One region of the Halorhodospira halochloris genome, then DNA from elsewhere that is predicted to be linked to it. Evidence: predicted binding sites of a transcription regulator. Region 1 holds the regulator's gene; each other region holds the start of a gene.
What was found. Region 1 encodes sigma-54, which starts transcription at its own class of promoters, with help from an activator protein. Its sites were predicted from a motif close to TGGCANGNTNCNTGCTT; they were not measured.
Positions count from the first base shown of each region.

Region 2: a site for sigma-54 is predicted at 1,040-1,056, ahead of HH1059_RS09850 (P-II family nitrogen regulator). Genes of this name have one in related genera too.
Region 3: a site for sigma-54 is predicted at 952-968, ahead of HH1059_RS12765 (P-II family nitrogen regulator). Genes of this name have one in related genera too.

Region 1 is NZ_AP017372.2:2,028,283-2,030,547, reverse strand. Features, by position in the region: gene hpf (ribosome hibernation-promoting factor, HPF/YfiA family) at 1-100, opposite strand, end outside; gene HH1059_RS09300 (RNA polymerase factor sigma-54) at 113-1,585, opposite strand; gene lptB (LPS export ABC transporter ATP-binding protein) at 1,641-2,265, opposite strand, start outside.
Region 2 is NZ_AP017372.2:2,169,795-2,172,059, forward strand. Features, by position in the region: gene HH1059_RS09845 (PAS domain-containing protein) at 1-474, opposite strand, end outside; gene HH1059_RS09850 (P-II family nitrogen regulator) at 1,127-1,459, shown strand; gene HH1059_RS09855 (HepT-like ribonuclease domain-containing protein) at 1,529-1,795, opposite strand; gene HH1059_RS09860 (Rpn family recombination-promoting nuclease/putative transposase) at 2,005-2,265, opposite strand, start outside.
Region 3 is NZ_AP017372.2:2,789,021-2,791,285, reverse strand. Features, by position in the region: gene HH1059_RS12775 (YifB family Mg chelatase-like AAA ATPase) at 1-341, opposite strand, end outside; gene ubiK (ubiquinone biosynthesis accessory factor UbiK) at 555-830, opposite strand; gene HH1059_RS12765 (P-II family nitrogen regulator) at 1,037-1,375, shown strand; gene amt (ammonium transporter) at 1,414-2,265, shown strand, end outside.

The sequences.
Region 1 (2,265 bases):
AATTGTCAAAGTGACGCTGTAGCCTGCTCATCTTGTCATTTACATAGTCGCGTAAGGAGTCGGTAATCTCTATATGGTGACCGCTGAGTTTGATTTGCATGGCTTGGATCCTTCATTTGCGAAGTTCTGCAGCTTGCGTCTTATTGCCGTAGCCTCTTTGTTTGACTTTGCGTTGCGAAGACGAGGCAATGCCCAAAGATTCACGATACTTGGCTACGGTCCTACGTGCTACCTTGATGCCCTCATCCCTGAGAGATTCAGCGATGGCGCTGTCACTAAGCGGTTTGCTGGTCTCTTCAGCGCTTATCAAGCGTTTTATTCGTGCCCGGATGGCAGTAGCAGATGCCTCACCTCCATCTGTGGTGCTTACGTGACTGGAAAAAAAGTACTTGAACTCATACGTCCCACGTGGTGTGTACATGTATTTGTTGGTTGTTATCCGCGATATTGTAGACTCATGCATGTCAATTGTCTCGGCTATCTCGCGCAATACCAGAGGCTGCATGGCCTCCTCGCCGTGGTCCATGAACTCTCTTTGCCGATCGACGATGGCGCTGGCCACCTTAAGCAGCGTCTCATTGCGGCTTTGCAAGCTCTTTAACAACCAGCGAGCCTCCTGGAGGTGGGTCCGTAAACAGTGATTATCGGCACTAGTATCGCCGCGTTTAACGAGACTGGCGTAGTAGGGGTTGATCCGTAGAGTAGGCGTCATCTCGCGATTGAGTTCAACATGCCAAGCGCCGTCCTGGCGGAATACGGTAACGTCAGGAATGATGTACTCTGGTGCAGAGTTGCTCAGTTGTTGACCCGGCCGAGGATCGAGGCTCCTGATCAGTTCGAGTGTTTCGTCAACAGCCGAGCCACTCAAGCCTAGCTCGGCTTGTATCTCGTCATAGCGCTGCTCGGCGACTCGTTCCAAGTGGTTGAGGACTATTTCCATCGCTTCCCCTCGCCAAGGTGTGGTTTCGGGGAGTTGCTCAAGCTGAATAAAAAGTGCCTCTGCAGGTGATCGAGCGGCTATGCCATGCGGATCCAAGCGCTGGATACGGGCAAGGATAGACTCCACATCGCTAGGGCTGAAATGGATGCTTGTCGGAAGCTGGCCGTGTATCTCTTCAACACTTGACTGGAGGTAGCCGTCCTCATCAATAGAATCAACAATGATCTCGGCAACTAAACGTTCACTCTCGGTAAGGTCCTCCATCTCCACTTGCCAGAGCAAATGCTCTATCAGTCCCTGGGGGTTGGAGCTGCGATTCTCTAAGATGTCTGTGGCTGAATCAGCTCCTGGGGATGCGCAGGCGTAGCTGGCGTCATAAATATCTTCCCAGCTGGTATCCAAGGGTAGTTCGTCGGGTATTGCCTCACCGCTAGGTTGCTCTTCCGCGTTTTGATCCTGATTTGACTTGTCTGCAACGCTTGTCTCTTCGCCCTCATCAGTCTCCAGCATTAGATTGGATTCCAGCGCCTGCTGGATTTCGTTATGCAATTCGAGACTAGACAGCTGCAGCAGCCGAATGGCCTGCTGTAACTGAGGCGTCATGGCCAGCTGTTGGCCCACTCTTAGCTGAAGCGTTTGCTTCATATCAAATTCTTTACAGTGGTGGTTAAATTTTCAAACAGTACTACACTAAAGCTTATCATAAGCTAAAATCCTCACCCAGATAGACCTCCCTTACTTTAGGGTCAGCGAGGATTTCTTGGGCGTTTCCTGCAGCTAAGACCCGGCCGTCGCTAAGGATATATGCCCTCTGAACAATGCCCAGGGTTTCGCGTACGTTGTGGTCGGTAATGAGAACACCGATGCCGCGATCGGCTAACCGGCGAACTATCCGTTGAATGTCGCCAACCGATATTGGGTCGACTCCGGCGAAGGGTTCATCCAATAAAATAAATTGCGGATTAGCGGCAAGGGCTCTGGCAATCTCAACCCGACGCCTTTCCCCTCCAGACAGAGAAATTCCCATAGAATCGCGAACGTGATTTACGCCAAAGTCTTCTAGCAGCTCTTCTGCTGCACTTTTGCGCTCGGCTCGGCTGAGATCTGAGCGCAGCTGCAAAATGGCGTTGAGGTTGTCTGCGACGCTTAGTTTACGAAATACTGATGGCTCCTGCGGGAGATAGCCGATACCAGCTTTGGCCCTAGCATGAATGGGTAGCTCGGTTAAATCTGCCTGGTTAAGGGTTATGCTACCAGCGTCAGCCTTAACCAGGCCAACCACCATGTAAAAGCAAGTTGTTTTGCCGGCCCCGTTAGGGCCGAGT
Region 2 (2,265 bases), 140 kb from region 1:
GATCAACTGCTGTTGAAATTTTGTTTTGGAGTCTTGTTGAACTGAATGTATATCCTCGTCCACACACTCTTGCTGCTTTTTGCACTCGCGGAAGGTAACAACCGTACCCGCCGTCTTTTCACCTTCACGCAGCACAGCAGCTTCAACAATTACCGCAAGGGGATCGCCATTGCGTGTTCGAAGCCAAGTTACTGACTCGAAGTTTTGTGAGGAGCCAGTTCTCGCAACCTGAATTAGCTGCTCAGTGAGCGCCAGGGCGCAAGGGTCATCCCGATAAGCGTACACCACTGATTCTAAGCGCTCTCCGAGCAACTCCTCCGGATCGGGATAACCGAGCCGTTGACAAGCAGCTGCGTTGATGTAGGTAAAACAGCCTTCTTTATCAACAACACAGACAGCACCCGGCTGACTGTCGAGGATACTTGCTAAAAATGCGAGCCTATGCCCTTCCCTTTGTGCTGCATCGTAAGTCATCTTTCCCCCATTGAAGTATCAGCTCCGTCAACCGGCGCTCGCGACTAGCGAAACTCACCGCCTTTGATTAGCGACTAGCCGACTGCCGGAGGGGGGCAAATCGCAGCTATAGGCCTGCAACAGCTGTTATACCAACCTCCAGAGCCTCTTTTTCGCCTTTTCCAAGAAACCTTGCAAAAAATACGCCATTAGTTGGCACCAGGGCCCAGCACTACGCTGACTCAGGGCCACGTAAATACCGTCTAGACCTCTACAACAGGGTCGGTTTTCAGAGCGGCTTCACAACGTGCCGATCTGCCTGTTCCCGCCATCCAAAGCAGTGCTAGCGCTCACTCGGTCGGCAGATCCACTCCTTGGCTCACTAGAAAGTGCTGCCCCCCCCGCTTGGCTGATTCCAAGCAACTTCGTTCGGCTACCCATGAAGTAATGTTTGGGCACGATTTCTAGCCATACCTTGAGCTCTCAAACTCGACGATAAGCTCGATTTTTACACCGGAGTAACCCAGTGGTTCAGGGGGGGCCCTTGGAGGCACCCAGGAAGGGGATCCAAGCTGCTAGCCAGGGGTGGCATATCTTATGCAATCCCCTATATACCGCAGCTAAATTTGTGAACTGGGGGTACGAAACAAAATCGAAACGGGGGGCATGAAGTATGAAATTGTTAACGGCAATTATAAAGCCTTTCAGGCTCGACGATGTCCGGGAGGCGCTCTGCGCGATCGGTGTGCAGGGGATGACCGTCACCGAGGTAAAGGGTTTCGGGCGTCAAAGGGGGCGGACCGAGCTCTATAGCGGGGCTGAGTACGTAGTCGACTTCATACCTAAGATGAAGCTTGAGGTGGCCGTGGAGGATGGCCTAGTGGACCTTGCCTGTGATGTTATTACTAATGCTGCTAACAGCGGCAGGATCGGTGACGGCAAGATTTTCTTGTCCAACGCTGAGCAGACGATTCACATCCGCCGGCAGAGACGACTTCTAAGATAACTCTCGGATGGAGCAGGAGAGATCTGCGAAATGGATTGCTCGAAGATGCAGGTACGTAGGTGAGGATGCTCATGAATCTGCCGGGTTCCACGACACTTCATCTTTCAGCGCCTTGAGCTGGGGCAAAAGTCGGGGCACGTCATCCTGGATGATGCTCCACAGAGTGTCATCGTCGATACCGAGGTGGCCGCGGATGAGGCGGTTGCGGGTGGCGATGATCATCCTCCAGGGGATTTCAGGATGCTCGTCCCGAACCTCATCCGAAATATGGGTGGCGGCTTCGCCGATCAGCTCCAGATTGCGCAGGGTGGCATCGTAAGTGAGACTACTGGCCACGAAATCCGTCTAGTCGAGGCCCTCGGTGTAGGCAAGCACCTTACCGGTGAAGCGATTTGGTAACTCTTCTTTTAGAGGGAGGGACATGTTACATGGCAGCTTGCAGAACACCAGCCGACTCTGGCCATCTAGTCGGGTGAAGCAAACCCATTAGTTTTGAGTTACGTTATGTGTGCCCTCTCTGCCGAGCAATCTTGCGCTAAAAGGCTTTAATCTTCAGCAAAAACGTTCTCTACTCGTGCAGCATCTATGGCTCGATCAAACCAGTGATCAAGCTGTTCTAGGGAAGCATTCTCCACTCGCTCTTTATAGAGCCTTTTTGCCTGAGATCCGAATTTGCGCTCAATCAGGCGAAGAAGGTCTGATGCCTTAGCCTCTAGACGCCCTCTTTGCTGCCCTTCTTGACTTCCCTCTTTCCATCCTTCTTTACGTCCTTCTTGCCGTCCTTCTTTACGTCCCTCTTGTCTCCA
Region 3 (2,265 bases), 760 kb from region 1:
TCGCCGCCGAGGGTAAGCTCACCAACGAATTCAAGATGCTCGATGTCCCCGTTGACTTGGCCCGATGCAGCGAGGATGCCCATGGCGATGGCGAGATCGAATCTGCCTCCGCCTTTCGGCAGATCGGCTGGGGCCATATTGACTGTGATGCGCCCGGATGGGAATAGGAAACCGCTGTTGGTTATTGCGCTATATACCCGGGCCCGCGATTCGCGCACTTCGGTTCGGGGCAGGCCAACTAGTGCCAGGGATGGTAATCCCATGGCTATATGTACTTCTACTCGAACTTCTGGAGCAGTAATCCCAACTGCTGCGCGCGCCCATGCAATGGCAAGAGTCATCAGGCCCTCCTTGGCCGCATCAAATACATTATGTGTTTGCCTTCATGGAGTCGCACCAAGCGCGATACCATACGCACAGATCTGCGCATGGTTATCGCAGGTGGCTCATGAAGGCAGTCCTAGCCCCCTGAAGGGGATTGTATCTTCCCTATAGGGCGTTTGGCTTTCCTTGCCGTTGCCTGGACTATAGGTGGTAGGCTCCTAGATGTCCAGCTAGTTTTGCCCGTCTTGAGAAGATTTCCCCTCTGACTGTTTGGCTTCCAGCTCTGCTACCCGGCGGCTTAGCTCGTCAAGCTGCGTTCTAGTCCGAGCAAGTACTTTAGCTTGGGCGTCGAACTCCTCCCGGGTGACTAGGTCCAGGCGTGAGAACCCAGACTGGAGAGAGGCACGGACATTTTTCTCTACCTCCTCGTGAAACTCCCTTACTCCCGCCGGCAGGCTGGCGGTCAGTTTTTGTGCTAGATCATCGATAGTTTTGTTGTCGAGCATTGCCTTAACCCTCATCGATTCGCACCGATTTGGTGCAGCGGAGAATGCATTTTCATCCATTGTGGGGCATTTCGAGCCGTGAATCGACCCCCAGGGGTGATGTTGGCGTAATTTTCCGGCCTGGCATGCCTTATGCAGATCCCCTGATGATCGCAGCGATTATTTCTCGCTGAGGTTCCGCATAACGTGCAATGAGGACGTCAATCATGAAATTAGTAACGGCGATTATCAAGCCTTTCAAGCTCGACGATGTCCGTGAGGCCCTCTCAGCCATTGGCGTGCAGGGGATTACTGTCACTGAGGTTAAGGGTTTCGGCAGGCAGAAGGGGCACACGGAGCTTTATCGTGGGGCTGAATACGTAGTCGATTTCTTGCCCAAGATGAAACTGGAGGTTGCGGTAGAGGACGGCTTAGTCGACCGCGCCTGCGATGCCATTACCAATGCCGCAAATAGCGGCAAGATTGGTGACGGTAAGATTTTTGTCTTCAACGTCGAGCAGGCTGTGCGTATCCGGACGGGTGACACCGGCAATGATGCACTCTAACTGGGTCGCCATATAACGCTTAGCGGAGGATTAGTCCGATGGAAGATGTAATGGAAATGGCATATGCGCTGGATACGTTTTACCTCCTGTTATCCGGCGCTTTGGTAATGTGGATGGCGGCAGGATTTACGATGCTCGAAGCGGGCATGGTAAGGGCGAAGAATACTACCGAGATTCTTACCAAGAATGTCGGTCTTTATTCGATAGCCGTTATCATGTACATGCTTATCGGCTGGAACATAATGTATGAAAGTGACGGTGGCATCCTCGGATTTTTGCCGACCATCCAGTTTCTGCTGCCAGCAACCGAGCCAGTTACAGCTGAAATGGCCCGGGCAGGAGAGGCCGATTTCTCGTACTTCTCTGATTTCTTTTTCCAGGTAGTCTTTGTTGCTACCGCAATGTCGATCGTCTCTGGTGCCGTCGCAGAACGGATGAAGCTCTGGTCTTTCTTCATCTTTGCAGTGGTGCTGACAGGCTTTATATACCCCATTCAAGGCATGTGGAGCTGGGGTGGCGGCTTCCTTGATGAGTTAGGCTATGCCGATTTCGCCGGCTCTGGGATAGTCCACATGGCCGGTGCTGCAGCGGCACTTGCCGGCGTTATTGTCTTAGGTGCCCGCAAGGGCAAATATGGCCCTGGTGGCCAAGTGCGGGCGATACCTGGAGCTAACATGCCCCTGGCGGCGCTTGGAACGCTGATCCTCTGGCTGGGCTGGTTCGGCTTTAATGGCGGCTCTGAACTCTCGGTCTCGTCGGCCGATGCCGCTAATGCTGTGGCGACAGTTTTCATGAACACCAACCTTGCCGCAGCTGGTGGCGTAGTGGCTGCCTTGATCCTGGCCCGGGCCTTGTTTGGTAAGGCCGACCTGACTATGGCACTGAACGGC